DNA from 2 places in the Brachymonas sp. KE5 genome. Region 1 is predicted to be linked to the other one. Evidence: predicted binding sites of a transcription regulator. Region 1 holds the regulator's gene; the other holds the start of a gene.
The links. Region 1 encodes LexA, which represses DNA repair genes until DNA is damaged. Its sites were predicted from a motif close to ACTGTATNNNNATACAGT; they were not measured.
Positions count from the first base shown of each region.

Region 2: recA (recombinase RecA) is a predicted target of LexA. The motif match lies at 8,510-8,527, and genes of this name have one in related genera.

Region 1 covers NZ_CM173463.1:511,604-526,710, reverse strand. Annotated here, with positions in the region: gene dnaE (DNA polymerase III subunit alpha) at 1-1,886, opposite strand, end outside; gene ACX36O_RS02470 (hexameric tyrosine-coordinated heme protein) at 1,936-2,163, opposite strand; gene ACX36O_RS02465 (flavodoxin family protein) at 2,390-2,953, opposite strand; gene ACX36O_RS02460 (pirin family protein) at 3,141-3,848, opposite strand; gene ACX36O_RS02455 (LysR family transcriptional regulator) at 3,963-4,982, shown strand; gene gluQRS (tRNA glutamyl-Q(34) synthetase GluQRS) at 5,042-5,962, shown strand; gene ACX36O_RS02445 (hypothetical protein) at 6,082-6,345, shown strand; gene trmB (tRNA (guanosine(46)-N7)-methyltransferase TrmB) at 6,437-7,219, shown strand; gene ACX36O_RS02435 (malonyl-CoA decarboxylase) at 7,440-8,909, shown strand; gene adk (adenylate kinase) at 9,199-9,855, shown strand; gene ACX36O_RS02425 (asparaginase) at 9,924-10,973, opposite strand; gene lexA (transcriptional repressor LexA) at 11,105-11,755, shown strand; gene ACX36O_RS02415 (hypothetical protein) at 11,894-12,310, shown strand; gene ACX36O_RS02410 (D-2-hydroxyacid dehydrogenase family protein) at 12,474-13,490, shown strand; RNA gene ffs (signal recognition particle sRNA small type) at 13,600-13,696, shown strand; gene ACX36O_RS02400 (UvrD-helicase domain-containing protein) at 13,803-15,107, opposite strand, start outside.
Region 2 covers NZ_CM173463.1:95,586-110,692, forward strand. Annotated here, with positions in the region: gene leuS (leucine--tRNA ligase) at 1-2,234, shown strand, start outside; gene ACX36O_RS00540 (LPS-assembly lipoprotein LptE) at 2,244-2,738, shown strand; gene holA (DNA polymerase III subunit delta) at 2,747-3,817, shown strand; gene ACX36O_RS00550 (mechanosensitive ion channel family protein) at 3,858-5,246, opposite strand; gene ACX36O_RS00555 (glutamate-5-semialdehyde dehydrogenase) at 5,429-6,718, shown strand; gene ACX36O_RS00560 (regulatory protein RecX) at 6,744-7,265, opposite strand; gene recA (recombinase RecA) at 7,367-8,422, opposite strand; gene ACX36O_RS00570 (MarR family winged helix-turn-helix transcriptional regulator) at 8,651-9,121, shown strand; gene ACX36O_RS00575 (transglutaminase-like domain-containing protein) at 9,225-10,064, opposite strand; gene ACX36O_RS00580 (LysR family transcriptional regulator) at 10,199-11,113, opposite strand; gene ACX36O_RS00585 (acyl-CoA dehydrogenase family protein) at 11,217-12,452, shown strand; gene ACX36O_RS00590 (phosphotransferase family protein) at 12,524-13,603, shown strand; gene ACX36O_RS00595 (histidine phosphatase family protein) at 13,603-14,304, shown strand; gene ACX36O_RS00600 (SDR family oxidoreductase) at 14,353-15,107, shown strand, end outside; gene mrdA (penicillin-binding protein 2) at 15,105-15,107, opposite strand, start outside.

The DNA of each region.
Region 1 (15,107 bases):
ATGCCGCGGCTTTCAAACTGGAACACGGCTTCGGTCTTGCCATCCTGGAATAGCTGGTAGGTCGGCTTGTCGTCCAGCGGAATGTCGTCGAAGCTGAAGTTTTCGCGCCCCTTGTGGCGCTTCTGGATGAACTCGCGCGCCAGTTCCATGATGGTGAGCGTGGCCAACCCCAGAAAGTCGAACTTGACCAGGCCGACGGCTTCCACGTCGTCCTTGTCATACTGACTCACGGCCGAATCGCTGCCAGGCTGCTGGTACAGCGGGCAGAAATCGGTAAGCTTGCCCGGAGCGATCAGCACGCCGCCCGCGTGCATGCCGATATTGCGCGTCATGCCTTCGAGCTTCTGCGCCAGCTCAATCAGGGTCTTGACTTCGTCGTCGTTCTCGATGCGCTCGGCCAGTTGCGGCTCAGCGGCAATGGCGTATTTTTCCTTGTCGTCGTCCGACAGATCCGGCGGCGGATACTGGATGGTGACCGGCTTGCCGGGCTTGTTCGGAATCAGCTTGCTGATGCCGTCGCAGAAGGTGTAGCTCAGGTCCAGCACGCGGCCCACGTCTCGGATGGCGGCGCGCGCGGCCATGGTGCCGAAGGTGGCAATCTGGCTCACGGCGTCACGGCCGTACTTGTCCTTCACGTAGTCGATCACGCGATCGCGGTTGGTCTGGCAGAAGTCGATGTCGAAGTCGGGCATGGACACCCGCTCCGGGTTCAGGAAACGCTCGAACAGCAGGTTGTATTCGAGCGGATCCAGGTCCGTGATTTTTAGTGCGTAGGCCACCAGCGAGCCGGCACCGGAGCCACGGCCCGGCCCCACCGGGCAGCCATTTTGCTTGGCCCAGACGATGAAGTCCTGCACGATCAGGAAGTAGCCGGGAAAGCCCATCTTCAGGATGGTGCCGATCTCGAACTCCAGCCGCTCCACGTAGCGCGGACGCGCCGCCTCGCGCTTGGCCGGATCCGGGTACAGGTGCTGCAGACGCTGCTCCAGCCCCTCGAACGACAGGTGGCGGAAGTATTCTTCCGTGGTCATCCCGTCCGGGATCGGATACAGCGGCAGCTGGGGTTTTCCAAGCGTCAGCGTCAGATGGCTGCGCTTGGCGATTTCCAGCGTGTTGGCAATGGCCGAGGGAATATCGGCAAACAGCGCCTGCATCTGTTCGGAGCTGTAGAAATACTGCTGGTGCGTGAAGCGGCGCTTGCGCCGCTGGTTGCCGAGGATTTCGCCTTCGGCAATGCAGACGCGCGCCTCGTGCGCTTCGAACTCCTCAGCGGTGAGGTACTGCACCGGGTGCGTGGCCACTACCGGCAGCTGCATGCGCTGCGCCAGTTGCACGGCGGCCACCACGTGCGGCTCGTCGGTGCTGCGGCCGGCGCGTTGCAGCTCCAGATAGAAACGGTTGGGGAAAGCGGCCACGCATTGCATGGCAATCGCATGCGCCTGCGCCATGTCGCCCGCCAGCAGCGGCGCGCCCAGCGGACCAGCCTGCGCGCCCGACAGCAGGATCAGGCCCTCGGCCAGCTCCTGCACCCATTCCCAGCGCAACGTGGCCTGGGCCTTGTTGCCCACGCTGCGCCAGCCGCGCGAGAGCAGTTCGCACAGGTTGAGATAGCCCTGCGTGTTCTGCGTGAGCAGCAGCATGCGCGGCAGCGGCTTGTCCTTGGCAGGCGGCACCAGGTCCTCGATCATGACCTCGGCGCCCAGAATCGGCTGCACGCCCTTCTTCTGCGCTGCCTTGTAGAACTTGACAGCGCCGAACAGATTGTTCAGGTCGGTCAGCGCCAGCGCGGGCTGGCCATCCTTCGCAGCCGCCGCGACGGCATCGTCCACACGGACAGTGCCGTCAACAACGGAGAATTCGGAATGGAGGCGCAGGTGGACAAACATCGGGGCATTTTAGCCGCCGGGGTCGGTCAGGGGCGCCCCGTACCGAATGTCACTTGCGCCAGTAATTGTTGGCCGCCGCCACCGTCTGGAAGTTGAGCGCCACCACGTGCGATGCCGCCGTCAGGCCTTCCGCCGAATTGGCGTAATGCGCCCGCAGCTCCTTCAGCACCTCGGGGTCGGGCTGAGTGTATTTCACACCACGACGGCTGAGGGTGATGGCGAGTTCAAACCCCTGTTGCGGGGTTTCGGTGATCAGGGAGTCGAGCCAGATATCCATGGGAATCTCCTTGCACGCAGTGTCTGCCGATAGGTGAAAGCCATGGTACCCCGCATGCGCCGTGCCGTCGCCCAATGCACCTAGTGCGAGCGGTGGCATCGTTCCGCAAGGATGGGGCGGGAATCTTCAGGCGACTCGACAGCTTGCTGCGGGTGCCCATTGCCCTGCGCGGCAGTGGCAGGAAGTGGGCAGCAGGCGAAACTGCCCTCACCTCCGTGCGAGGCTGTTACCCCTGCTTCCAGCGCACCGCAGCAGCCAGCACACGCTCGCCGTACATCCGCGCCGTGTCCAGGTCGCCCTGCGCCATTTCGCCCACGCCCGCATCCGACGGGGTGGTGGCCAGCGCACCGGCATAGCCGCCGACGTAGTTGGGATCGTTGCGGCCGGCAGCCTTGCTGTTGGACGGCATGATGCCCAGGCTGACCCACAGGCCGCCGTGCTGCGCCGCCAGCGTCATGAAATAGCCGATGGTCTCGCCCTTGTCGCCGTTCATGGTGGCGCTGTTGGTGAAGCCGCCGAACAGCTTGTCTTTCCACAAGCCCGCAAACCACTGCTTGGAGGTGGCGTCGGCAAACTTCTTGAACTGCCAGCTCGGGCCGCCCATATAGGTCGGGGCACCGAAGATGATGGCATCGGCCTGATTCAGTTCTTCCCAGGCGGGCGGCGGCAGGTTGCCGTCGGCATCGATGGCAAGGACGCGCGCCTGCGCGCCATCGGCCACGGCATGCGCCATGCGCTGGGTGTGGCCGTAGCCGGAATGGTAGACAACAACAACGTTGGGGTGACTCATGTTTTTTGCTCCTGATCAACCGGCAAGCATAGCAAGAATGCGTGAAGGCCTGATGGCCTCACCAATCGGGTGGACCATTCCCTCAGTGCCTAGGCAGGGGTTCAAACCAATGCCTCACCCACGCGTCAGGCAAGGCGAGCATCCAGGCTCAGGCAACCGGCGCCCAATGCGGCCAGAAAGGGAAAAATCACGCGGCCAGATCGAAGACCAGCACCTCGGCAGCGCGTGCGCCATCGAGCTGGATGCGGGTTTCATCGGCAAGGAAAGCGGTATCGCCGGTGTGCAACTGCTGGCCATTGACTTGCAGCGAGCCGCGCGCCACGAATACCGCAGCCTTGCGCCCCTCGGCCAGAACGAGTTCGGCCGTATCGGCACCGTCCAGCAGGCCGGCATGGATGGCTGCGTCGGCGTGCAGCGGCATCACTTCGGGCAGATTGCGCGAGGCCGGGGCCGCGAGCAGCTTCAATTGGCCGCGTGCCGCTTCCAGACCGGTATCGCGCTGGGCGTAGCCAGGAGGCAGCTGCTGCGCAGCCGGCTCGATCCAGATCTGCAGGAAATGCGTCTGGCCCTGGCGGTTGGCGTTATGTTCGCTGTGCAGCACGCCGGTGCCGGCCGTCATGCGCTGGATCTGCCCCGGCACGATGGTGGTGGTATTGCCCATGCTGTCGGCGTGCGTCAGCGCACCTTCCAGCACATAGCTCACGATCTCCATGTCGCGGTGGCCGTGGCGGCCAAAGCCGGTACCGGGATCGATGCGGTCTTCGTTGATCACGCGCAGATTGCCCCAGCCCATCCAGCGCGGGTCGTAGTATTCGGCAAAGGAAAACAAGTGCCAGCTGTCGAGCCAGCCGTGTTGGGCATGGCCGCGTTCATGGGCACGTCGGATAGTAAACATGGTCATCTCCTGAACAAGGAGGCAGGTAGCGCCCTGCCAATGCCTCTACTGTAGGTTGCGCACCCTCCAAAAACAGCGCATGATATTGACGTTCTTCATCAAATTTTTTGAACCATGCCGCAATCCGCCATTCAGGACAGCCTCAGCCCTTCCAACCTGCGCATGCTGCAGGCGGTGGCCGAACACGGCAGTTTTGCTGCGGCTGCGCGTGCCCTGGATCTGGTGCCCAGCGCCCTGAGTTACCGCATCCGCCAGATGGAAGAGGCACTCGACGTGCTGCTGTTCGACCGGCAGGGGCGCCAGGCCACCCCCACCGCAGCGGCCTGCGAGTTGCTGCACGAAAGCCGCCTGCTGCTCGCCGAGGTGGACCGCATTGCCCACCGCGTGCAGCGCGTCGCCACCGGCTGGGAGCCGCAACTCACCATCGTGATCGAGGACTTGCTGGACATGGGGACGGTGTTCGAGTTGTGCGAGGCGTTCTACACCCTGGGCGCACCCACCCGACTCAAGCTGCGCTCCGAAGTGATGACCGGCACTTTCGAAGCACTCACCAGCGGCCAGGCCGACCTGGCCCTGGGCGTGCTGCTCGACAGCGGCTGGACCGACCGCCTGATCGAACACCGCCCGCTCGGGCATATCGACTTCATCTACGCGGTGGCCCCCCATCACCCGCTCGCTGACATCACCACGCCGCTGACGCCACAGGACATGCAGCCCTACCGCGCCGTTGCCGTGGCCGACACCGTGCACCGCAACAACAGCCGCACCGTCGGCCTGATCGCGGGACAGGATGTACTGACCGTTCCCGACATGGGCGCCAAAATCGAGGCGCAGGTGCGTGGTCTGGGTGTGGGCTACGTGCCCGTCACGCGCGTGCAGGCCCAGCTGCAGAGCGGCCTGCTGGTGCAGAAGGCCCTGGCCCAGCCCCGGCGCGACACGCATTTCAACAGCCACTACGCCTGGCATCGCGGCAAGCAGCGGCACGGTCAGGCACTGCAATGGTGGCTGCGGCAACTCCAGAGCCCCGTCACACGCCAGGCGCTGCTGCAGGGGCGAACGCTGGAGGCGGCTCTGCCTGTGCGTGCGACGGATGCCGAACCGGCCGGCATGCCGCCAGCTGCCCGCCCCGCCTGAAGGTCTGCTGCCACGCGCGAGGCCGGACGGGCACACGCGTTTCGCTACACTGCAGCCCCATGTACATCGGTCGATTCGCTCCCTCTCCCACCGGCCCCCTGCACGCAGGCTCGCTGGTCGCAGCCCTGGCGAGCTGGCTGGATGCACGTGCCCATCAAGGGCGCTGGCTGGTACGCATCGAGGATGTCGACACCCCCCGTTGCAGCCCGCAAGCTGCGCGCACCATCCTCGCGCAACTGCAGGCACACGGTCTGGTGCCGGATGCACTGCCGGTCTTCCAGTCGGAACGCGATGCCCTGTACCAGCAGGCGCTGGACCAGTTATTGGCGGCCGGCCTGGCCTACCCCTGCGCCTGTTCGCGCAAGGAAATCGCCCAGGCACTGGCGAGCCTGGGACAAGGCCAGCAGCGGCACGGCGAACTGGTCTACCCCGGTACCTGCCGCCCGGAAAATGGCGGCCTGCACGGCCGACATGCCCGCGCCTGGCGCCTGCACGTAGCCGCCTGCCTGCAGCAGGACGGACTCCCCGCCGACGCCCCCACGCACTGGCAGGATCGCCGCCTCGGCCCGCAAAGCCAGCAGGTGGCCGAAGCCGTCGGCGACTTCGTGCTGCGTCGTGCCGACGGCCTGTGGGCCTATCAGCTTGCGGTCGTGGTCGATGATGCCGCGCAAGGCATCACCGATGTGGTACGCGGCGAAGACCTGACCGACAACACCGCGCGCCAGATCGTGCTGCAGCGTGCCCTCGGCCTGCCCACACCACGCTATCTGCATACGCCGCTGGTGCTCGGCCCCAATGGCGAGAAGCTGTCCAAGCAGAATGCGGCGCAACCGCTGCCCGAAGGCGATGCGGCCCAACGCACGGCCAACCTGCAGGCCGCAGCCGCAGCACTGGGCCTGCCCGCCGCAAGCGCAGAAACGCCCGAGGCGGCCCTGCAACAGTGGATTGCGCACTGGCAACAGCGCCATGGCGCCGCCTGAGCGCTGCTCCCGCTGCCGGCCAGGCACTTTCACGGCACAGTCACGCAGCCTTGCTACGGTATTCCCTGCACGCCACCCGGCCTGCGATTTCCGACGACCGTCATTGCAAGGAGCGCACCATGGACCACTCTTCCACCACCCTGGCTGCGGCCGAACTGGCCGATCACTACATCGAACTCATCCTGTCCACCCAGCCCGAGCTGCTGGTGGCCGACCTGTCTGACGCCGACGCCGAGGAAATCGTGCACCAGGCCGAGCGCCTGGCCCTGTACCGCCAGACCCTGATCGAGCAGCTGCAGGAGCAGCCTCTGCCGAATGACTTCTCCGCCGACATGGGCGACGACGAGGACGACGAAGAAGACGACGAAGAAGACGAGAACTGAGCACGCGCTCTTCCTGCCAACCGCGCCACGGGCATCCGCTGGCGCGGTTTTTTGTGCCTGCAACCTTCCCGCTTGCGGTACCATCCCGCCTATGAGCCTGCCTGCCCCCTCTTCCCTGCCTGAGCCGTCCGAATCTTGCGCTGCATCCTCAGACGCAAAACCCGCGTCCGGAGCCCCCGCCGACATCGCCCACCCGCGCGCCATCCGCAGCTTCGTGCGCCGCGCCGGCCGCGTCACCACCGGGCAGGCCAAGGCCTACGCGCAATGGGGCGACCAGTTTCTGGTGCCCTATACCGCAGCACCGCTCGACTTTGCCGCCACCTTCGGCCGCGAGGCACCCACGGTGCTGGAAATCGGTTTCGGCATGGGTGAAGCAACCGCCCATATTGCCGGGGTGATGCCCGATACCAACTTCCTGTGCTGCGAGGTGCACGAGCCCGGCGTGGGCGCCCTGCTCAAGCGCATCGGCGAGCAGGGCCTGAACAACATCCGCATCTGCGCCCACGACGCCGTGGAAGTGCTGGACAACATGCTGCCGCACGGCAGTCTGAACGGCATCCATATCTTCTTCCCCGACCCCTGGCACAAGAAGCGCCACCACAAGCGCCGCCTGATCCAGCCCCCGCTGGTGCGCAAGCTGGCCGAGCATCTGGTGCCCGGCGGCTACCTCCACTGCGCCACCGACTGGCAGCCCTATGCCGAGCAGATGCTCGAGGTGCTGCAGGGCGAAATCCTGCTGGGCAACAGCAGCGGCCATGATCACGGCTACGCCGACAAGCCGCACTACCGGCCGCTGACCAAATTCGAAAACCGCGGCCTGCGCCTGGGCCATGGCGTGTGGGATCTGGTGTTCGTGCGCAAGCCGCTGGACTGAAGCTGTTCCGCCGCCAAATGCGCGCGGTACCGTTACCGCGCTGAACTGCCGCGTGTTGCCGGCCCACCCGGATCGACTGTCCTGCGCGCGCAATGCACCCATTTACCGTTTTTTTGCTGCATCGCAACGTCTTTTCACCGCAAATGACGCGAAAATCCGCTACGCTTGACTTTCATCGATCAGGAAAGTGAGGAAAACCGTGTCCCAGACCGCGTCCCTGATGGGAGGAACCTTCAGCAAACAGCTGGCCCGCCTGCTGCCGCCAGCCCTGGCCTCGATCGGCATGACCGGCCTGGTCAACGCCCCGCGCCAGAGCGGCCAGGAGGATCCGCGCGTCCCCACACGCAACACGCATGCGCGCCTCGACACCTATCTGCGCCAGGAGCCCGAAACGCTCACGCCGCGCAGCCTGAAAAAGCTGTTGGCCGAACTGCAGGCCGTTGTCGATACCAAGGTGAGCGAAGTCGAGAGTGTGCGGCGTGCGCAACCTTTCGTCGACTGGTACCAGGCTGCCGACCATGACGCGCGCGCCGACGCCTGGCGCCTGATGACCGAGCAGTTCTCGCCCGACCCCAAGAAGGTCAAGCTGGCCAAGGACCAGTACGAAGCAGCCCTGGGCACCGATGACGAGGCCCAGGCCGAAATCAAGCTGCGCAAGGCCTTCCACTCTCCGCGCACGCGCCTGCTGCAACGCCTGGGCGCTACGCCCGGCGGCATGCGCTTCCTGCTCGACCTGCGCACCGAACTGCTGCAGCAACTCAAGACCGAGCCGGCCCTGCTGCCGCTGGACGCCGAACTCGAACACCTGTTTACCGGCTGGTTCGACATCGGCTTTCTCGAACTGCGCACCATTACCTGGGACTCACCCGCCTCGCTGATCGAAAAGCTCATCAAGTATGAAGCGGTGCACGACATCGTCAGTTGGGACGACGCCAAGAACCGGCTCGACCACGACAGACGCTGCTTCGCCTTCTTCCATCCGCGCCTGCCGAACGAGCCGCTGATCTTCGTCGAGGTGGCCCTCACGCGCGCCCTTGCCGACAGCATGGTACCGCTGCTCGACATCACGGCCAGCGACGCCGATGTGAAGAAGGCCAACACGGCCATCTTCTACTCCATCAGCAACACCCAGACCGGCCTGCGCGGCGTCGGCTTTGGCGATTCGCTGATCAAGCGCGTGGTCGAGGCCCTGCAGCAGGAACTGCCGCAGATCAGGAATTTCGCCACCCTGTCACCGATTCCCGGTTTTCGCAAATGGCTGGCCAAACACGCGGCAGACGTTGCCGCCGCGCTTCCGGTCAAGACGCGCGCGCAATACCGCGTGGATGACAGCCTCGACGACGAAGCCTGGAACACCGGCTGGCCCGACACGCTGGATCCGGCCCAGCCGCGCGACGACGATGCGCTGCCGCAGCAGATGCTGCGCGGCGCCGCCGCGATGTATCTGGGCAGTCTGGACGACAGCGGCCGCCCGCTCGACGCCGTGGCGCGCTTCCATCTGGGCAACGGTGCGCGGCTCGAACACATCCACTGGGGCGCCGACCCCTCTGCCAAGGGCGTGCGCCAGTCTTACGGGCTGATGGTGAACTACTTGTACGACCTGGACAAGCTGGACCGGCACCGCGCCATGCTGGCGGCCGGCAAGGTCGCCATGTCGCGCGAGGTGAGCAAGCTCAGGCAGTTCGGCTGACCCACCCTGGCAGTTCGGCCGCCACGGCCACCCGAACTGCGGTGATCTGCATCCATCACGTCCTGTTTGCATCTTTTTGCAGCACAACATCGGTAAAAACCCTGTAGGTCCAACGCAAGCACCGCGTCAGGTAAGCGACGGTAAGCCGTGTTATTCTTTACAGGTTACCCGTTAACAAAGTCCCATCGCTGGTGACTGCGCAGCGGGTCCAGAATCCCGGCATGCCTGGCCCTGCGCCAGACCGCGAGACAACGCCTGCCGGACCGATACAACATCAACGAGGACCACCATGAAACTGATTCTTCTTGGAGCACCCGGCGCCGGCAAAGGCACCCAGGCCACCTTCATCTGCCAGAAGTACGGCATTCCCCAGATCTCCACGGGCGACATGCTGCGCGCCGCCGTCAAGGCCGGCACCCCGCTGGGCATCGAAGCCAAGAAGGTCATGGACGCAGGCGGCCTGGTCAGCGACGACCTGATCATCAACCTGGTCAAGGAACGCATTGCCCAGCCCGACTGTGCCAACGGCTTCCTGTTCGACGGTTTCCCGCGCACCATTCCCCAGGCCGAAGCCATGAAGGAAGCCGGCGTCAACCTCGACTACGTGCTGGAAATCGACGTGCCCTTCGAGGCCATCATCGAGCGCATGAGCGGCCGCCGCAGCCACCCCGCTTCCGGCCGTACCTACCACGTCAAGTTCAACCCGCCCAAGGAAGAAGGCAAGGATGACGTGACCGGCGAGCCGCTGGTGCAGCGCGACGACGACAAGGAAGAAACCGTCAAGAAGCGCCTGGAAGTCTACAGCCAGCAGACCCGCCCGCTGGTCGACTACTACAGCAACTGGGCCAAGGAAGACGCAGCCGCCGCGCCCAAGTACCGCGCCATCAGCGGCATGGGCGACGTGACCGAGATCACCGACCGCGCATTCAAGGCGCTGGAGAGCTGATTCCGGCAGGCCTGCCTTCTACAGCGGGCATGGTTGGTCAGGGCGCCCTTGCGGTGCCCTGCCTGTTTTCAGGCACTGGTTTTCGCGGTGGCAGCCTCTGCGGGCAACACGCCGGCCAGCAACTGCAGCACCATTTCAGTCCGCGCCTGCACCGGACGCAGCACCTGCCCGCGGCACACCGCCAGCGGCACCGGCGATTCGGCGCCGGGCACGGCACGGCCTTCCAGACAGCGGCTGCTGCGCCACACCGGAACGCCCTGCTGCATCAGTGCGGAAGCCGCCTGCTCCAACTGCTCATGCAGCGTGGCATTGCCGCTTCCCGCCAGCACCACGCCCTGCACACCGGCCTGCTGGCAGGCACGCAGGCTGCGACCGACGTTGCCGGCATGGCTGACCAGGATTTCCACCCACGGCCATTGCGTTTCCTCATCCTGCACCGCATTCCACAGGGCCTGCGCAGGCGCTGCGGTTGCCAGATCATCGGCCTGGCCCATGCGCGCCGCGGGATCACGCAACCAGCGCACCACTCCTTCCTCGACATGCGCCAGCACACCGGCATCGCCGCTGGAAAAGGCATCCACCCGATAGGGCTGCACCTTGTGCACATCGCACGCGGCATGCACATGGCCGGCCGCCACTGCAAGCACGCCGCTGGCACGCGAATCCAGCAACACCGAAACCGCGTCCGCCAGATTCTGCGAACCATCCGACAGGCGCGCCGTGGACGGGCGCATGGCGCTGGACAGCACCACCGGTTTGCGCGCCTGCTCCGCACGCAACACCCCCGCCGACGCGGCCACATCCAGCATGCGCTGCAGGAACCAGGCAGTCTCTTCCAGCGTATCGGTGCCGTGCGTGATCACCAGTCCCTGCACATCGTCCTGCGCCAGCCAGTGCGTGCAGCGCAGGGCCAGTCGTTGCCACAGCGCGTAGTCCATGTCCTTGCTGTTGACCTGGGCCACCTGCTCTGCGGCCAGCGCACAGTCACCCAGCAGTTGCTGCAAACCCGGCACCTGTTCAAGCAGTGCCCCAACCGGCACTTCGCCCGCCCGATACGCAACGCCATCCGCCGCACTGGCCGATGCTCCGGCAATGGTGCCCCCTGTCGCCAAAACCACGATTTTTTTCATACCTGCCGCGCCCTTGCTTGCAAAACCGGAAAAACTGGTTAAAAATACAGTAACTGGATGCGCACACAGTATGGATGCACATTCAGCCTTCTTCCAACCCGATTTCGGCAGTGTAGACCATGAACCCACCCGTCAAACTCACCGCACGCCAGCAACAGATCCTGGAACTGATCCAGCAGGCCATCGCCCAGACGGGCGCTCCGCCTACCCGTGCCGAAATTGCCGCAGAGCTCGGCTTCCGCTCCGCCAACGCTGCCGAAGAACACCTGCAGGCGCTGGCGCGCAAGGGCGTGATCGAACTTGTCAGTGGCACCTCGCGCGGCATTCGCCTGCGCCAGCCGGTGCACCCTGCCCACCAGAGCACGCTCGAGGCCTTTGCCCAGCTCGCTCTGCCGCTCATCGGCCGCGTGGCCGCCGGCTCGCCGGTGCTGGCCGAAGAGCATGTCGATACGGTCTACCACGTCGCCCCCTCGCTGTTCGCCAGCAAGCCAGACTATCTGCTCAAGGTGCGCGGCATGTCCATGCGCGATGTCGGCATCCTCGATGGCGACCTGCTCGCCGTGCAAAGCACACAGAACGTGCGCAACGGCCAGATCGTCGTGGCACGCGTGGGCGATGAAGTCACCGTCAAGCGCTACCAGCGCCTGCCGAACCATATCGAGCTGCACCCCGAAAACCCCGACTACCCCACCATCGTGGTACAGCCGGGTGAGCCCTTCGCCATCGAGGGGCTGGCCGTCGGCCTGATCCGCAACAGCGTGCTGATGTAGCGCACGCATTCTCCCTTTTCGTACAGCCCCACAGGGTGGCGGGCGTTGCCGGACTGGCTGATCCAGCGGCAACCCCTGGGGTGTGCTGTCCCTGCTGAATCCTGCCTGTGCAACACCTTGTGTACATAGGAGACTTTCATGAGCCACACTTCCCTGCCCATTCTGCGCAACCTGCTTGGTCCCGTCCGTCCGGTCCTTGTCCCGCTCTCGGGCCGTGCGCGTGGCGAGCTCATCGGCTTTCGCCCGATGGCCGTGCTGTGCGACGAGGAACAGGCATTCAAGCCGGAAAAGGCTGCCGACAGGCCAGCTGCGATCCTGCATGCAGCCGCAGCACCGGCCGCTTCCGCACCGCCCGCCCTGCCGGCGGCGGCCGCACCGGGGCATTTCCGTTTTTTTCGCGCATTTTCCGCAACGACCCTGACGCCCGCTCCGCGGCGGCTGCCCAAGCGCTCCCGCCCCTCGGGCAGGCTGGTGCTTTCCGGCACTTTTTCCGAGGTGTGTGGCGAACTTGAACGGCTGGTCGCCCAGGAAGAACGCTACCTGCATGCGGGCTGACCCCCGCCATCCGGACGGGGACAGCGCACCTCCCCGTCCCTGACGACGTTGTAGACACACGAGCAGCCGATCCTCCTTGCATCCAGATGTAAGCAGTTGCTGCCCTTTGCAATATGCTGCATGGGGCTGTAATTTCGCCGCGCGGCAGTGCACAATTGCGCGCATGAATATTGTGATTCTGGACGACTATCAGGACGCTGTGCGCAAGCTTGCCTGCGCCAGCAAGCTTGATGCCCTGCATGCCAAGGTCTACACCAACACGGTCAAGGGCATCGGGCAGTTGTCCGTACGGCTGAAGGATGCCGACATCATCGTGCTGATCCGGGAGCGCACCGGCCTGTCGCGCGCACTGCTGGAAAAGCTGCCCCGCCTCAAGCTGGTGGTGCAGACCGGGCGGCTCGGTGACCACGTCGATGTGCAGGCCTGTACCGATCTGGGCATTGCGGTAGCTGCCGGAACCGGCTCCCCCTATGCCGCTGCCGAACTCACCTGGGCACTGTTGATGGCAGCCGCGCGCCGTATTCCCCAGTACATGGCCAATCTGCGTCACGGTGTATGGCAGCAATCCGGCATGAAGGCGGCCTCCATGCCGCCCAACTTCGGAATCGGCACCGTGCTGCGCGGCAAGACGCTGGGCCTCTGGGGCTTCGGCAGAATCGGCCAGCTGGTCGCCGGCTATGGCAAGGCCTTCGGCATGCAGGTCCTGGTCTGGGGCAGCGATGCCTCCCGCAATGCCGCCGCCAGTGCAGGCTACACCCCCGCCCTCAGCAAGGAACAGCTGTTCAGCGAGAGCGATTTCGTCAGCCTGCACCTGCGCCTCGCCCCCGAAACGCGCGGGGTTGTCACGCTCGAAGACTTGCTGCGCATGAAGCCGACCGCCACCCTGGTCAATACCGCACGCGCCGAGTTGCTGCAACCCGACAGCCTGATCACGGCCCTGAACCGCGGCCGCCCCGGCATGGCAGCCATCGACGTGTTCGACAACGAGCCCGTGATGCAGGGCCAGGCCTTGCTGCGCCTGGAAAACTGCCTGTGCACGCCGCATATCGGCTACGTGGAGCAGGAAAGCTACGAGCTGTATTTCAGCCAGGCCTTCGACAGCGTGCTGGGATTCATCCAGGGCAATCCGGTCAATCTGGTCAACCCCGAGGCCCTGAAGATCCGTCGCGCCGCACACTGAACCGTTCATCGCGCCAGGTTCACGTCCTTCACCGTCAGCCGTAGGCTCGTTCCGCCCGCAAATGACACGCTGACGGACACAGGTGCCGGCATCGGCTACAATGGCGGGCGACGGGCCTTCCCGCATGGTGAAGCGGCCAACCGGGTCAGGTGGGGAACCAAGCAGCCCTAACTGTGTAGCCAGTGCCGGGGTCAAGGCTCGTCACCTTCTTCTTGAAAAGTCGTTGCAGAACAAGCACTTGGAGTAAAACAACGACTCTCCAGCACTCCTGTATCACTTGACTGTATCACTCGTCGATCCAGGAGTTCGCCCCTACAGCACCACCAGCCGCCCCTCCGCAGTCAGAAATGCCGCCTGCACCGGCTCGCCCGCATGCAACTGGCCAACCGCCTTGCGGTACTCTTCCAGCTGTTTCCGTAATGTCTCCTGCCGTTCCGGCGCCAGTGATGACTTGAAGTCCAGCACCCACCAGCAGGCAGGCTGATCACCGCGTGCCTTCCGCTGCACCAGGCGGTCCAGCCGCAGCACCTGGCCGTTCCAGGCCACGTCGATTTCATTGGCAGCCCAGCCCAGCTGCGCCGAGTCCCAGGCCCAGCCGCCCTCGCCGTGCACAATCGCCTGTGCACTGCGCAGCACGCTTTCGCCCTGCGCCTGATCCAGACCATACAATTGCTGCAGCGCCTGCTGTTGCCGCGCCAGCCCGTCCGCTGCAGCGTCCGGCCGGTACCACTCCAGCGCCTTGTGCATGGCCTCACCCAGCCGGCCCTGCAGTTCAAGCCCGGGATCGCGCTGCAACAGCTGGGTGGTGGCGTTCCCGCGACTGGCATGTTCCGCCAGAGGCAACAACTCCAGCAGGCCCGCCTCCACAGCCGGCACCGGCAGCGCGCGGGCAGAGCGCACCGGCTCGGGCACCGCCGCCTTCGTGCCAATCTCCGGCCAGCCAGCCGCCGGCAAGGCCACCATGCCCTGCACATCCACCTCCAGCATTTCCGGCTTGGCCTGCCCCGTCCACTGCCGCCACCAGCTGGCCGCCTGCACCGAGCGCGGCTGCGCGCTGGAAAACGCCAGCACCTGCGCCGCCCGGGTCATGGCCACATAGAGCGCATTGCTCTCTTCGCGCTCTTCCGCCTGCTGGTCTTCTGCCAGCAGCAGCCGCACTGATGGCGGCGGCGCACTGAACTTCTCGATGAACACCACGCTGTCCGGATGCGCGGCCTCGCCCGGCCAGCGCACCAGCACGTCCATGGTGCGCGCGCGCCCTTTGGCCGCGTCGGTATCGAGCAGCAGCACCAGGCCCGCCTCCAGGCCCTTGGCACCATGGATGGTCATCAGGCGGATGCCCTTGGCGCCCGCCTGCGGCGCCGGCGTCGGATCGCTGCCGCGCAGGGCCCGCACCCAATGGTAGGCATTGGCGTAGCGTCCTCCGTCCAGCGCCAGCGTATGGCCCGGCAAGGCCTGCAATCGTTCGATCACGCTGGCGCGCTGCGTGGCCGGAGTGCAATTGCGGTAACGCGCGAGCAGATCGCCTTCGCGATAGATGGCATCCAGCGCGTCATGCGGAAGGCGCTGCTGCAGAAAATTCTGCCAGCGCCGCAGGGTACGCGCCAACGCCGCCCA
Region 2 (15,107 bases), 420 kb from region 1:
GGGACCCGGTGGACATGACGGTGCTGGCCAACGAGCAGGTGATCGACGGCCGCGGCTGGCGCACCGGTGCGCTGGTCGAGAAGAAGGAAATCCCCGGCTACTACCTGAAGATCACCGACTACGCGCAGGAATTGCTGGACCACGTGCAGGTCGGCAACCCCAAGGCCACGCTAGAGGGCTGGCCCGAGCGCGTGCGCCTGATGCAGGAAAACTGGATCGGCAAGAGCGAAGGCGTGCGCTTTGCCTTCACGCACGAGGTCGCCGGCGATGATGGCCAGTTGATCGGCGACGGCCGCATGTACGTGTTCACCACGCGTGCCGACACCATCATGGGTGTGACCTTCTGCGCCGTGGCGGCCGAGCACCCGCTGGCAACGCAGGCGGCCAAGGGCAATCCGGAACTGGCGGCCTTCATCGAGAAGTGCAAGCAGGGCGGCACCACCGAGGCCGAACTGGCGCTCAAGGAGAAGGAAGGCATGCCCACCGGCCTGACGGTGACGCACCCGATCACGGGCGAAGCAATTCCGCTGTGGGTTGGCAATTACGTGCTGATGGGCTATGGCGACGGCGCCGTGATGGGCGTGCCGGCGCACGACGAGCGCGACTTTGCCTTCGCCCTCAAGTACGGCATCCCGATCAAGCAAGTGATCCTGGTCGAGGGCGAGCCGCATTTCGACTTCCAGCAGTGGCAGGACTGGTATGCCGACAAGGAGCGCGGCGTTACCATCAACTCGACCGACTTCAGCGGCATGGGCCACAAGCAAGCGGTGCAGGCTGTGGCCAAGGCGCTGCAGGACAAGGGCCTGGGCGAACTCAAGACCACCTGGCGCCTGCGCGACTGGGGCGTGAGCCGCCAGCGCTACTGGGGCACGCCGATCCCGATCATCCACTGCGAGGAGCACGGCCCGGTGCCGGTGCCCGAGAAGGATCTGCCCGTGGTGCTGCCGCAGGACTGCATCCCCGACGGCTCCGGCAACCCGCTGCACAAGCACGAGGGCTTCCACGCCGGCGTGACCTGCCCGATCTGCGGCAAGCCGGCGCGGCGCGAGACCGACACCATGGACACCTTCGTGGACAGCTCCTGGTACTTCATGCGCTACACCTGCGCCGGCAACGACCGGCAGATGGTCGATGCCCGCACCAATTACTGGATGCCGATGGACCAGTACATCGGCGGCATCGAGCATGCCATTCTGCACCTGCTGTACGCGCGTTTCTGGACCAAGGTGATGCGCGACCTGGGCCTGGTGGAGTGCGACGAGCCCTTCAAGCGCCTGCTGACGCAGGGCATGGTGCTGAACCACATCTACAGCCGCCGCACTGCCAAGGGCGGCAAGGAATACTTCTGGCCGGCCGACGTGGAGCATGTGCTGGACGATGCCGGCAAGGTGGTCGGCGCCAAGCTGAACAAGGCCGTGCCCAGCGCCGACGGCGAACTGCCGGCCGGTACCGTGATCGACTACGAGGGCGTGGGCACCATGTCCAAATCCAAGAACAACGGCGTCGATCCGCAGGAGCTGATCGAGAAATACGGCGCGGATACCGCGCGCCTGTACACCATGTTCACCTCGCCGCCCGAAGCCACGCTGGAGTGGAACGATGCGGCGGTGGAGGGCAGCTACCGTTTCCTGCGTCGCGTCTGGGGCTTTGCCGCCAAGCATGCGGCAGCGCTGCAGGCCGGCTTTGCCGTGGACCGCGGCGCCGACGGCAAGGCGCCGGTGGCGTTCAGCGCTGCAGCCAAGCAGCTGCGCTACGAGCTGCACACCACGCTCAAGCAGGCCAACTACGACTACGAGCGCATGCAGTACAACACGGTGGTCTCTGCCGTGATGAAGATGCTCAACACGCTGGAAAGCGCCAAGCTCTCCGGCAGCGCCGAAGACAGCGCGGCGCTGGCCGAAGGCTTCTCCATCCTGCTGCGCGTGCTGTATCCGGTGTGTCCGCACATCACCAGTCACCTGTGGGACGAGCTGGGCTACGGCACCCGCTGCGGCACGCTGCTCGATGTGGCCTGGCCGGAAGTGGATGATGGCGCGCTGGTGCAGGACGAGGTCGAACTGATGCTGCAGATCAACGGCAAGCTGCGCGGCAGCATCCGCGTGCCGGCCGGTGCCGACAAGGCGGCCATCGAGGCTGCGGCGCTGGCCAGCGAAGGTTTTGCCAAGCATGCCGCAGGCGCCACGCCGAAGAAGGTGGTGGTGGTGCCGGGCCGTCTGGTCAACGTGGTGGTGTAAGGAGCGGGCATGCAGCGCAGGCAGATGCTTTCCCTGGGGCTGGCGGCAGGCACTGGCCTGCTGGCCGGTGGTTGCGGCTTTCGCCTGCGTGGTACCGGCGTGCAGCTGCCGTTCCGCTCGGTGCATGTGCAGGGCGGCAGCGGCCCGCTGCTGACGCAGCTGCGCCGTACGCTGGCCGGCTACGCCACCGTGGTGGACGAGCCGGCGGCGGCCGAAGCGGTGCTGCACGTGCTGTCCGAGCGCCAGGAACAGGCCTCGGTGGTGCTGAGCACCAGCGGCAAGGTGCGCGAGGTGCAGCTGCGCCAGTATGTCGATTTCTCGCTGACCGACAATACCGGCGCCACGCTGATAGCGCAGACGCCGCTGCGTCTGGTGCGCGACGTCAGCTACAACGAGAGCGAGGCGCTGTCGAAGGAGGCCGAGTTCGAGCTGCTGTATCGCGACATGCGCAACGATGCCGTGCAGCAGATCATCCGCCGCATCTCGGCGGCCAGGCCCCGCTGATCGCCCGCATGCAAGTCAGTGCAGATCAATTGCCGGCGCAGCTGAAGAACGGCGTGCGCCCGCTGTACGTGGTGCATGGCAACGAGCCGCTGTTGGTACAGGAGGCGGTGGATGCCATCCGTGCCGCTGCGCGCACACAGGGCTTTTCCGAGCGCAGCTCGCATACCGTGACGGGCGTGGGCTTCGACTGGGGCGGCGTGCTCGCGGCCACGCAGTCGCTCAGCCTGTTTGCCGAACGCCAGATCGTCGAAATCCATATCCCCAGTGGCAAGCCGGGCAAGGACGGCAGCCAGGCGCTGCAGCAAATTGCCGAAGGCAGCGCCGGCAACGACGCGCTGCTGGTGATCGTGACGCTGCCGCGGCTGGACAAGGCCACGAAGAGCAGCGGCTGGTTCGTGGCGCTGGAAGGCCATGGCGTGTCGATCCCGGTCGAGACCGTGGAACGCCAGTTGCTGCCGCGCTGGATTGCCGCGCGCCTGCGCCTGCAGGGCCAGCATGTGGCGCCGGGGGCGGAGGGGGAGCACGCGCTGCGTTTCTTTGCCGACCGGGTGGAAGGCAACCTGTTGGCGGCGCACCAGGAAATCCAGAAGCTGGGCCTGCTCTATCCGCATGGCGAGCTGAGTGCCGAGCAGATCGAGGCGGCGGTGCTGAATGTGGCGCGCTATGACGTGTTCAAGCTGAGCGAGGCGGTGCTGGCAGGGCAGCTGGAGCGCACGCAGCGCATGCTCGACGGCCTGCAGGCCGAGGGCGAAAGCGAGGTGCTGGTGCACTACACGCTGGCCGAGGACATCCGCGCGCTCAAACGCGTGCGCGATGCGCTCGATGCCGGCAAGCCGTTGCCCATGGCCTTGCGGGAGCAGCGTGTGTGGGGCATGCGCGAGCGCCTGTTCGAGCGCGTGGTGCCGCGGATGAGCGGTACGGCCTTGAACGGCCTGCTGCATGCGGCGCATGTGGTCGACGGCATCGTCAAGGGCATCAAGGTGCCGGATTGGCCGGCGGACAGCTGGCAGGCTCTGCACCAGCTGGCCTTCATGCTGTGCCGGCAGGCCGTGGTGACGCAGCAGGCGGGGCGGCGCTAACAGCTGTTGCACAGCCGCGCCGGCGGCTCGGGGCTCGTGGTCAGGGGTTTGCGCCAGTCTGGCCCGGCGGCCCTGCGGGAGCTGGAGCGGATGCGGCCGTGCCCGCGCTGGCCGCATCGGGTGACCCTGGATCGGGTATCGGGCGGGCGCTTGAGGCCGGTGCGGCCGGAATGCCGGCACCTTGCATCATCGTCCGGAAATCATGCCCCGACGGCTGCTGGAACACGCGCAGCCCGAACTCCGGCAGCACCGACAGCAGATGATCGAACAGGTCGCCCTGGATGGTTTCGTATTCCTGCCAGTTGGTGGTGGCGCTGAAGCAGTAGATCTGCACCTGCACGCCCTCCGGGCTGGTGCCGGCGGTGTTGACGATCTGTGTCATGTCCTGCCGGATATCGGGGTGCTGCTCCAGATAGGCCGAGACATAGGCGCGGAAGCAGCCCAGATTGGTGAGCTGGCGGAGGTTGAGCGGCAGTGCCGCCGCTTCGGGGGAAAGCTTCTGCAGGCGTGCGGCATTGGTATCGGCCAGGGCCTGGCGCTTTTTCTGCAGATAGGGCTGCAGCAGCGCGATCCGCTCCAGCCGCGTGATCTCCTCGGGGTGGAGGAAGTGCACCGAGGTGGCATCGAGCGACAGCGTGCGCTTGATGCGGCGCGCGCCGGCCTCGCTCATGCCGCGCCAGTTGCGGTAGCTTTCGCTCATCAGGCGCCAGGTGGGGATGGTGGTGATGGTCTTGTCCCAGTTCTGCACCTTGACGGCGTGCAGCGCCATGTCCACCACCTGGCCGTCGGCGCCCACCTGCGGCATCTCGATCCAATCGCCCGCGCGCAGCATGTCGTTGCTGGAGAGCTGCACGCCGGCGGTGAACGAGAGGATGGTGTCCTTGAAGACGAGCATCAGCACCGCCGACAGCGCGCCGAGACCGGACAGCAGCAGCAGCGGCGAGCGGTTGGTGAGCTCGGCGGCCATGATGATCAGGCCGCCCAGGATCACCATCAACTTGGCCAGCTGGATGTAGCTCTTGATCGAGAGCTGCTGGCGCGGCGAGTGGCGCAGGAACACGGTCTGGTGCTTGAGCGTGGCGTCCAGGCAGGCCAGGATCACGCGCACCACGCAGAAGACCGCGTAGGCCGACAGCAGGTTGTAGAGGACGATGGTGGCGAGGCCATGCGGCTTGGGCAGGCTGAGCAGGCCAAGCTGGATCAGCAGCGGCGAAACCACGCGGGCCGAGCGGCGCAGCACGGCGCTGTCGAACAGGATGTCGAGCCAGGCCGGGCTGCCGGTGCGCAGCATGTGCTTGCGGACCTGCATCAGGCCGAATTCGAGGGCGGTGCGCACCAGCCCGGCCAGCACGAACAGGGCGGCAATGATGCCGGCCACGCGCGCCCAGGCGGGCCAGTCGGGCGGCAGCCAGCCGAGGGCTTCGAGCATGGCGCCCCGCAAGGGGTCCCTGACTTGTTCCGGGAGGTTGGGCATCAGTTTGTTGGAATAGGGGTCGGATCCGGGCCAGTTGCCGGATGCCCGCAATGGCGCAAACATGCCGGGGAGCTTATCATGGAGGTTTGCACGGCGCATGACCTTGCCCGGCCGGATGTAATTCGAACTGTAAATCCATGAGCACCCAAGACGTGAACGAACTGATGCAGCAGATGGGCGAACGCGCCCGCGCGGCTGCCACGGCCATGGCGCGCGCCAGCGCGGCCATCAAGAACCAGGCGCTGCGCGAACTGGCGCGCCTGCTGGGCGAAGCCGGCCCGGCGCTGGATGCCGCCAATGCGCAGGACATCGCCCGCGCCGAAGCCGCCGGCCTGAGCGCACCGATGGTGGACCGCCTGCGCCTGGGCGCCAAGGTGGTGGCCACGCTGCAGGAAGGCTGCCTGCAGCTGGCGGCCATGCCGGACGTGATCGGCACCATTCAGGGCCTGCAGGAGCAGCCCAGCGGCATCCGCGTGGGGCAGATGCGCGTGCCGATTGGCGTGTTCGGCATGATCTTCGAGAGCCGCCCGAACGTGACCATCGAGGCCGCCAGCCTGAGCATCAAGAGCGGCAACGCCTGCATCCTGCGCGGCGGCAGCGAGGCGATCGAATCGAACAAGGCACTGGCGGCCATCGTGCAGCAGGCGCTGGCATCGGCCGGCCTGCCCGGGGATGCGGTGCAGCTGGTGCCCACCACCGACCGTGCCGCCGTCGGCCGCCTGATCGCCATGCCCGAGTATGTGGACGTGATCATCCCGCGTGGCGGCAAGGGTCTGATCGAGCGCATCAGCGCCGAGGCCAAGGTGCCGGTGATCAAGCACCTGGACGGCAATTGCCATACCTATGTGGACGATCCCTGCGATCTGGACATGGCGGTGAAGCTGGCCGACAACGCCAAGACGCAGAAGTACAGCCCCTGCAACGCGACCGAGAGCCTGCTGGTGGCGCAGGGCGTGGCCGAGGCCTTCCTGCCGCGCATCGGCAAAATCTACCGGGACAAGGGCGTGGAAATGCGCTGTGATGCGGCTTCGCGCGCGATTCTGGCGGGCCATGCGGATACCCGCGATGCGCAACTGGTGGAGGCGACCGAGGAAGACTGGTCCACCGAATACCTGGCGCCCATCATCAGCATCCGGGTGGTGGCCGGGCTGGACGAGGCGATTGCGCACATCAATCGCTATTCCTCGCAGCACACCGAAGCCATTGTCACGACCGACCACATCCATGCCCAGCGCTTTCTGCGCGAGGTGGACAGCAGCAGCGTGATGGTGAACGCCAGCACGCGCTTTGCCGATGGCTTTGAGTATGGTCTGGGTGCCGAGATCGGCATCAGCACCGACAAATTCCATGCGCGTGGCCCGGTGGGCATCGAGGGGCTGACCTCGCTCAAATATGTGGTGCTGGGGCAGGGTGAGGTGCGGAGCTGACCGCGAGGCGTTTGCGCGGGCCGGGTTATTCGTCCGGATTGCCGCGTACCACCTGATGCACGACTGCTGAGCTGAAGCCCCGGCTGGCAAGGAAGCGCATCTGTTTGAGCCGCTCCTGCTGGGAAGCGGCCACGGAGCCGAACTTGCGCTGCCAGATTTCGCGGGCGCGTTCCAGCTCGCTGCCGGGCACGGCTTCCATGGCCTGCTCGATGGCGCTGGCGTCCAGGCCTTTTTGCCGCAGTTCCTGCTGGATACGGCTGTTGCCCAGCTTGCCGGCACGGCGATGGATCAGCGCTTCTGCCGCACGCTGGTCGTCGAGAAAGCCCTTGGCTTCCATGGCGTCGAGGGCTTCGGCGATGGCGCTGGCCTGATCGACCTGCTGCATTTCGGCGTCAAGCGGCGCCGCCTCTGCTTCCTCCTCCCTCGCGGAGCGCTCCCGCAGCCATTGGGCCAGCTTGCGCTCCATTTCCGCACGCGTGTAGTCGCGTGCGGCGAGCAGCTGCAGGGCCTTGCCCTTGAGTGTGATCGGAGCGGGAATGCGGGACATGGCAGGGAGAGAGTCAAGCAATAGCGAGGCCAGTGCCGGTGAGACGCCGGAAGGGGCAAGCCCCTCCGGCATCGTGCCTATCGTGCCTAGCGTCAATCCGCTCAGGCCGCGCTGCCGGCTTCTTCCGCCACGGGGGCGCCCTTGGCCGGCATGGTGGCAATGCCCAGCTGGGTGCGCACCTTGTTCTCGATCTCGCGCGCCAGATCGGGGTTTTCCTTCAGGAATTCGCGTGTGTTGTCGCGGCCCTGGCCGATCTTCTCGCCGTTGTAGGAGTACCAGGCGCCGGCCTTGTCGACGATCTTGGCGTTGACGCCCATGTCGATGATTTCGCCTTCGCGCGAGATGCCGGTGCCGTACAGGATGTCGAAGTAGGCTTCCTTGAACGGGGGCGCCACCTTGTTCTTGACGACCTTGACCTTGGTTTCGCTGCCCACCACTTCGTCGCCCTTCTTGATGGTGCCGACACGGCGGATGTCCAGGCGCACGGAGGAATAGAACTTGAGCGCGTTGCCACCGGTGGTGGTTTCGGGCGAGCCGAACATCACGCCAATCTTCATGCGGATCTGGTTGATGAAGATGACGGTGCAGTTGGTTTTCTTGATGGTGGCGGTGAGCTTGCGCAGGGCCTGGCTCATCAGGCGGGCCTGCAGGCCGGGCAGCTGGTCGCCCATGTCGCCTTCGATTTCGGCCTTGGGCGTGAGTGCTGCCACGGAGTCGACCACGATCAGGTCGACCGCGCCGCTGCGCACCAGACTGTCGACGATCTCGAGCGCCTGTTCGCCGGTGTCGGGCTGGCTGATCAGCAGGTCGGGAAGGTTGATGCCCAGCTTTTGCGCGTACTGCACGTCGAGTGCGTGCTCGGCATCGACAAAGGCGCAGGTGCCGCCGGTTTTCTGCATTTCGGCGATGACCTGCAGCGTGAGCGTGGTCTTGCCGGAGGATTCCGGACCGTAGATCTCGATCACGCGGCCGCGCGGAAGACCGCCGACGCCAAGCGCAACGTCCAGGCCGAGCGAGCCGGTGCTGACGGTCTGGATGTCTTCGATCGCCTCGCCTTCGCCCAGGCGCATGATGGTGCCCTTGCCGAACTGCTTTTCGATCTGGGCCAGGGCCGCTTGCAGGGCCTTGGCTTTTTCTGCTTGATCAATCGTGCTCATGCGTTTCTCCTAGAACTTGTGATTTAATGGTTGTGCATACAGCCTGTATGCTTGAGCAGGAGTATAGGGCAGAGTAAATTGAAACTCACAGGATATTTGGTCAGTCTGCATGACTAAAATTGGAAGGGTGCCGACTGCCGTGTTCTGACGGTGCCCGCCCAGCCGGTCGCTGCACACGCAGCGAAGGGCGCACAGACGGATCGGCCGGCACAATCACGAGGAGCAACGATGGCAACAGCACGGGACGACTGGCGCGGCGCGCATCTGGGGCGGCTGCTGGGAGAGGCGATGCGCCGCTTCGACGAGCGCGTGCTGGAACTGATGGCACATGATCCGGAAGTGCCGCTTGCGCTGTCCAATCTGGCGGCGCGCCAGCAGGTGAGTGCTGCGCACATCCACATCACGCGCCATCTGGCGCTGCAGGGCAGCCGCCTGACCGAACTGGCCGAAGCGGCCGGCATGCGCAAGCAGGCGATGGCGGCGCTGGTGGACCAGTGCGAGGCGTGGGGCATCGTGCGGCGCGAGGCCGACCCCTTGGACGGGCGGGCACGGCGCATCCTGTTCACGGAGGCGGGACTGGGCTGGCTGCACGGTTTCGAGCGGGCGGTGGCGCGTGCCGAAAGCGAGTTTGACGAGTCGGTCGGCGAGCAGGTGGCTGCGGTGGTACGGTTGGGGCTGGAGGTATATGCCATGCCCTGATGCCGTTTTGCAGGGTTCCGGAACTTTCGAGCGCAGTTGCCAGCCAGCGCGGCCAAATTGCGGTCGGCTGGCGCTGGCGAGTGCTTGTTTGCAGAAAGGGGATTCAGCTAATCGTCGTGGCGTTCTCTCGCACTTCCTCGGTTACCACCTCAAAGCGCTTCAGTTCACTTGGCCCGAAGCCCATGGTGATCGGCACGTCTGCCGCATCGCGGCCATAGCCGAGCACGATGCGCCCGATGCGGGGCGTGTTGTGGCGGGCATCGAAGGTATGCCAGCCGCCTTCCAGATACACCTCGAACCAGGCGCTGAAGTCCATCGGATAGGGTGCAGCGGGCACGCCGATATCGCCCAGATAGCCCGTCGCATAGCGTGCCGGGATGTTCATGCAGCGGCACAGCGCCACGGCCATGTGCGCAAAGTCGCGACAGACGCCCGTGCCTTCCTGCCAGCCCTGCGATGCGGTGCGCGTGGCACAGGCTGCCTGGTAGTTGAACGTCAGGTGATGGTGCACGTAATCGCAAATGGCCTGCACGCGCGCCCAGCCGCTGGGCGCTGCGCCGAACTGGTCCCAGGCGAACTGCATCAGGCTGCCCTCGAAATCGCAATAGCGGCTGGGCAAGAGGAACTGCAGGACCTCATGCGGCAATTCTTGCAGCTCCAGCTGGCGGGCCTGCGGGTGCTGTGGATCGGGCTGGCCGCTGTCGTGCACCAGCGCCGCGCCGTGCAGGCGGATTTCTTCAAGGCCGGCTGGAACGGTGATGCGGCTGCAGCGGTTGCCGAAGCAGTCCAGGTAATGCGACACGTCAAGAGCGGGTTCGACCGAAAAATGTTCGGTGCGGGACTGGATGTCGTGGGCGCGGGAGGGGTGGATTTGCAGCAGCGAGAGGACCTGGGTGGGCGCGGCTACGGTCAGGATGATGTCGAATCCGGTCTGAATCAGCATGTTGATGGAGCAGTGGTAAGGGGCGCCGCCGAAACGGGGCGCAATGCATTCACTGTAGGCGGCTGACGGGCGCGGACCGGCCGGTGCAGGCCGTCGCGGCGTGTAGGACTGGGGCCAAACCTCTCGCGCAGCGCTCAGCCTGCACCATCCACATGGTGCCACCACTGCGCCAGCACCAGTTCGCGCAGCCAGCGATTGGCCGGATCCTCATCCAGATGCCGGTGCCAGTACAGATACAGCGCCAGCGGTGGCAGGTCCAGCGGCAGCGGCTGGATGTCGAGCGCCAGTGTGCGCGCCACCACCTGCGCGTAGCTGTGCGGCATGGTCAGCCACAGCGTGCCTGCTGCCGCCACTTCGCAGGCGGCAAAGTAGTGCTGGCAGCGCAGCGCAATGGGACGCTGCAGATTGCGGCGAAGCAGTGCCATGTCTTCCACCGTGGGCCCGCTCTGGCGCGAGGAGACCGCCACGTGCTGCGCCTGCAGGTATTGCTGCAGCGCGGGCGCTGTGCGCAGCCGGCCCCGAGCCGCCACCACCACCAGGGTATCCTCGCCCACGCGCTGGCGCAGGATGCCGTCCGGCAGGGGCAGATCCACGTCCAGCGCAAGATCGATGCGTCCGGCGGCCAGTTCCGCTGCAAGCTCCTGCCGTGCCGGAGCCACCACCTGCAGGCTGACCTGCGGCGCCAGTGTGGCAAGCTGCTGCATCAGCCCCGGCAGCACGGTCGATTCCAGCACGGAACGCAAGGCCAGCCGGAAGCTGCGCTCGGCGCTGGCCGGCTCGAACTGGCTGCCTTGCTGCAGCCCCTGTTCCAGCAGGTGCAGCGCCTGCTGTACCGGCCCGATCAGGCTGCGTGCCAAGGGCGTGGGCACCATGGTGTGCCCCTGGCGCACGAACAGCGCATCCCCCAGCCGCTCGCGCAGCCGGGCCAGCGCGTGGCTGAGCGCGGGTTGCGACAGATGCAGGCGCCGGGCGGCGCGGGTGAGGTTGCCTTCGCTGTAGATGGTGCGAAATACCAGAAACAGGTTGAGGTCGAGGCGATCAAGATGCATGGTATGAATAGTTTGCCATCAAAACAATGCATTTGATCTATGTATCAAGCCTTCCTACACTGGCATGATGCACAGGCGCAGCCCCTTGCGCCAAGGAGACCCCATGCAATTCGGCAATACCCCCCGCGGAAGCGACTATCTGCAGCGCCTGACGGAGTTTATGGACGAGCACGTCTATCCCGCCGAGGCGACCTATTACGCACAGCTCAAGCGCGGCGAGCTGCCCTGGAACGTGCCTCCAGTGATGGAGGAACTCAAGGCCAAGGCGCGGGCCGCCGGCCTGTGGAACCTGTTCCTTCCCGAAGAGGAGTGGGGCGCCGGCCTGAGCAATGCCGAATATGCGCCGCTGGCCGAAGTGATGGGCCGCTCGCTGATCGCGCCCGAGATCTTCAATTGCAACGCGCCCGACACCGGCAACATGGAAGTGCTGGTGAAATACGGCAGCCCGCAGCAGCAGGAGCGCTGGCTCAAGCCATTGCTGGACGGCAGCATCCGCTCGGCCTTCTGCATGACCGAGCCCGGCGTGGCCAGCAGCGATGCCACCAACATGCAGGCCACGGCGATCGAGGACGGCGACGAGGTGGTGCTGAACGGCCGGAAGTGGTGGAGCACCGGCATCGGCCATCCGGACTGCAAGGTGCTGGTGTTCATGGGCCTGAGTCTGCCTGATGCGCCCAAGCACGCCCGCCACAGCATGGTGCTGGTGCCGATCGACGCGCCCGGCGTGAAGATCGAACGCATGCTGACCGTGTTCGGCAAGCTGGACGAACCCTTCGGCCACGGCGAAGTCAGCTTCACCGATGTGCGCCTGCCCAAGGAGAACGTGATCCTCGGACTGGGCCGCGGCTTCGAGATTGCCCAGGGGCGGCTTGGCCCCGGCCGCATCCACCACTGCATGCGTGCCATCGGTGCTTCCGAGCGTGCGCTGGAACTGCTGGTGCAGCGTGCCATGAGCCGCACTGCCTTCGGCAAGCCGCTGGCGCTGCTCGGCGGCAACGGCGACGTGATCGCCAACGCCCGCATGGCGATCGAGCAGGCCCGTCTGCTCACGCTCAAGGCGGCCTGGATGATGGACACGGTCGGCGCCAAGGGAGCCATGAGCGAGATTTCCATGATCAAGGTGGTGGCGCCCGCGGTTTGCCAGCAGGTGGTCGATGCCGCCATCCAGATCCACGGCGGCGGCGGCCTGAGCGAGGATTTCATCCTGGCCGAGCTGTTCGGATATGCGCGTGCCCTGCGCCTGGCCGATGGTCCGGACGAGGTACACCGCATGCTGGTCGCCAAGCTGGAAGTGAAGCGCCAGATGAAGCGGCTGGAAGGGGTCGATGGCAAGCAGTGAGCCTTTCACGCGGCCATTGGCGCTGTATATCGGCCGGCCCACCGGAATAGAAACAACCCAGGAGACAACCCATGGCTGAAGCCACCCCCGTTCTCACCGACCGCGCCGGCAAGGTGCGCCCCGGCGAGGAACTCGATGCCGCCCGCGTGGCCGCTTTCCTGCGCCAGCAGGGCGTCGACGTGTCCGGCGAACCCGAGATCACCCAGTTCGCCGGCGGAGCGTCCAACCTGACCTATCTGCTGCAATTCGCCGACCGCGACCTGATCCTGCGCCGTCCGCCCTTCGGCCAGCGTGCCGGCACCGCACACGACATGGTGCGCGAGGCGCGCGTGATGCAGGCGCTGCGCCCGGTCTATCCGCATGTGCCACGCATCGTCGCCATCTGCGAGGATGAATCGGTGCTGGGTTGTCCCTTCTACGTGATGGAGCGGCTGGAGGGCATCATCCTGCGGCGCGATCCGCCCGCCGGCATGACGCTGTCGCCGGAGGCGGCCACCGCCCTGTGCCATGCCATGCTCGACCGGCTGGTCGACCTGCACCAGGTGGACTGGCAGGCCGCCGGCCTCGGCCAGCTCGGCAAGGGCGCCGGCTACGTGGCGCGCCAACTCGCCGGCTGGAGCCAGCGCTTTGCCGCCGCGCAGACCGACGACGTGCCCGGCTGCGAGGACGTGATCCAGTGGCTGCAGCAGCACGCCCCGGCGCAGGACGCCGCCACCACGCTGATCCACAACGACTGGCGTTTCGACAACCTGGTACTCGATGCGCAGCAGCCCGAACGCATCGTCGGCGTGCTGGACTGGGAAATGGCCACGCTCGGCGATCCGCTGATGGATCTGGGCAATGCGCTGGCCTACTGGGTGCAGGCCGATGACGATCCCGTGTTCCTCTCCATGCGCCAGCAGCCCACGCACCTGCCCGGCATGCTCACGCGCGCCGAGGTGGTGCGTCATTACGGCGAGCGCATGGGGCTGGACGTGTCGAACTTTGCCTTCTACGAGGTGTTCGGCGTGTTCCGCCTCGCCGTGATCGTGCAGCAGATCTGGCACCGCTACCGCGCAGGGCATACGCAGAACCCGAAGTTTGCGCAGTTCGGCCAGGTGGCCGCCTACCTGCTGCAGCGCTGCCGCAAGCTGATGCGTCAGGCTGCCTGATGGCGACACTGCACCTGATCCGCCACGGGCAGGCGAACTTCTCCGGCGAGGACTATGACGAGCTCAGCCCGATCGGCAAGGAGCAGGCGGCGCTGACCGGCGCCTGGCTGGCGCAACGCGGCCTGATGCCGCAGCGCGCCTATGCCGGTACCCTGTGCCGCCAGCAGGACAGCGCGCGCGCCGCGCTGCAGGCGGCGGGGCTGGATCTGCCGGTTGCCATCCTCCCCGAGCTGGATGAGCTCGACCACCAGAACATCATCGCGGCCTGGAACCCCGAGTTCGCCGACATGGCCGCCTTGCGCTGCTGGCTGCGCGCGCAGGAACATCCGCGCCGCGCCTTCCAGCAGATTTTCGAGGCCGCCATGCGCGCCTGGCTCGCCGCCGCGCCGGACGACGCGCGTTACCGCGAAAGCTGGCCCCGGTTCCAGGCGCGCAGCGTGCAGGCGCTGCAGCAGATGCTGCGCGACAGCAGCGGCTGCGCGAATGTGTGGGCCTTCAGCTCGGGCGGGCCGGTGGCCGCCATCTGCCAGCATCTGCTGGGCATGGACAATGCACGGACGCTGGGCCTGAGCTGGACGCTGGCCAATGCCAGCATCACGCGCATTCTCTGGCCCGCCCATGCACCGGAACGCGCCAGCGTGCAGTGCCTGAATGGATTCGCCCATCTGGAGGGCGTGCCGGATATGCTGACCTGGCGTTGAGCGAGTCAGCCACCCCTCATAACAACCTGCTTCCAAGGAGACCTCCCAATGAACCAGACCCTCTTCAACCTGCAGGGCAAGATCGCCCTTGTCACCGGCGCCAGCCGCGGCATCGGCGAGGCGATTGCCCTGCTGCTGGCCGAACAGGGCGCGCACGTGATCGTGTCCAGCCGCAAGCTGCCTGCCTGCGAGGAGGTGGCCGACAAGATCCGGGCCGCCGGCGGCCAGGCCACCGCGCTGCCCTGCCATATTGGCGAGCCGGACCAGATTGCCGGCCTGTTCGAGGCCATCGAGCGCCAGTTCGGCCGGCTCGATATTCTGGTCAACAACGCCGCCACCAACCCCTATTTCGGCCCCATCGCCGATACGCCGGTGGACGCCATGCAGAAGACCATCGACGTCAACATCCGTGGCTACTTCATGATGTCTGCGGCCGCGGTCCGGCTGATGAAGCCGAAGGGCGGCGGTGCCATCGTCAACGTGGCTTCGGTGAACGGCGTGATTCCGGGCGACCTGCAGGGCATTTACTCCATCACCAAGGCCGCCGTGATCTCCATGACCCAGGCCTTTGCCAAGGAGTGCGCGCAGGACGGCATCCGGGTGAACGCATTGCTGCCCGGCGCCACCAGGACGAAGTTCGCCGCAGCCCTGTTCGAGACGCCGGCCATGCGCGACCAGTTCATGGGCCACACGCCGATGCGCCGAGGCGCCGAGCCGGAGGAGATGGCCGGGGCCGTGCTTTATCTGGTATCTCCCGCCGCCAGCTACACCACTGGCGTGGCGCTGAACGTGGACGGGGGCTA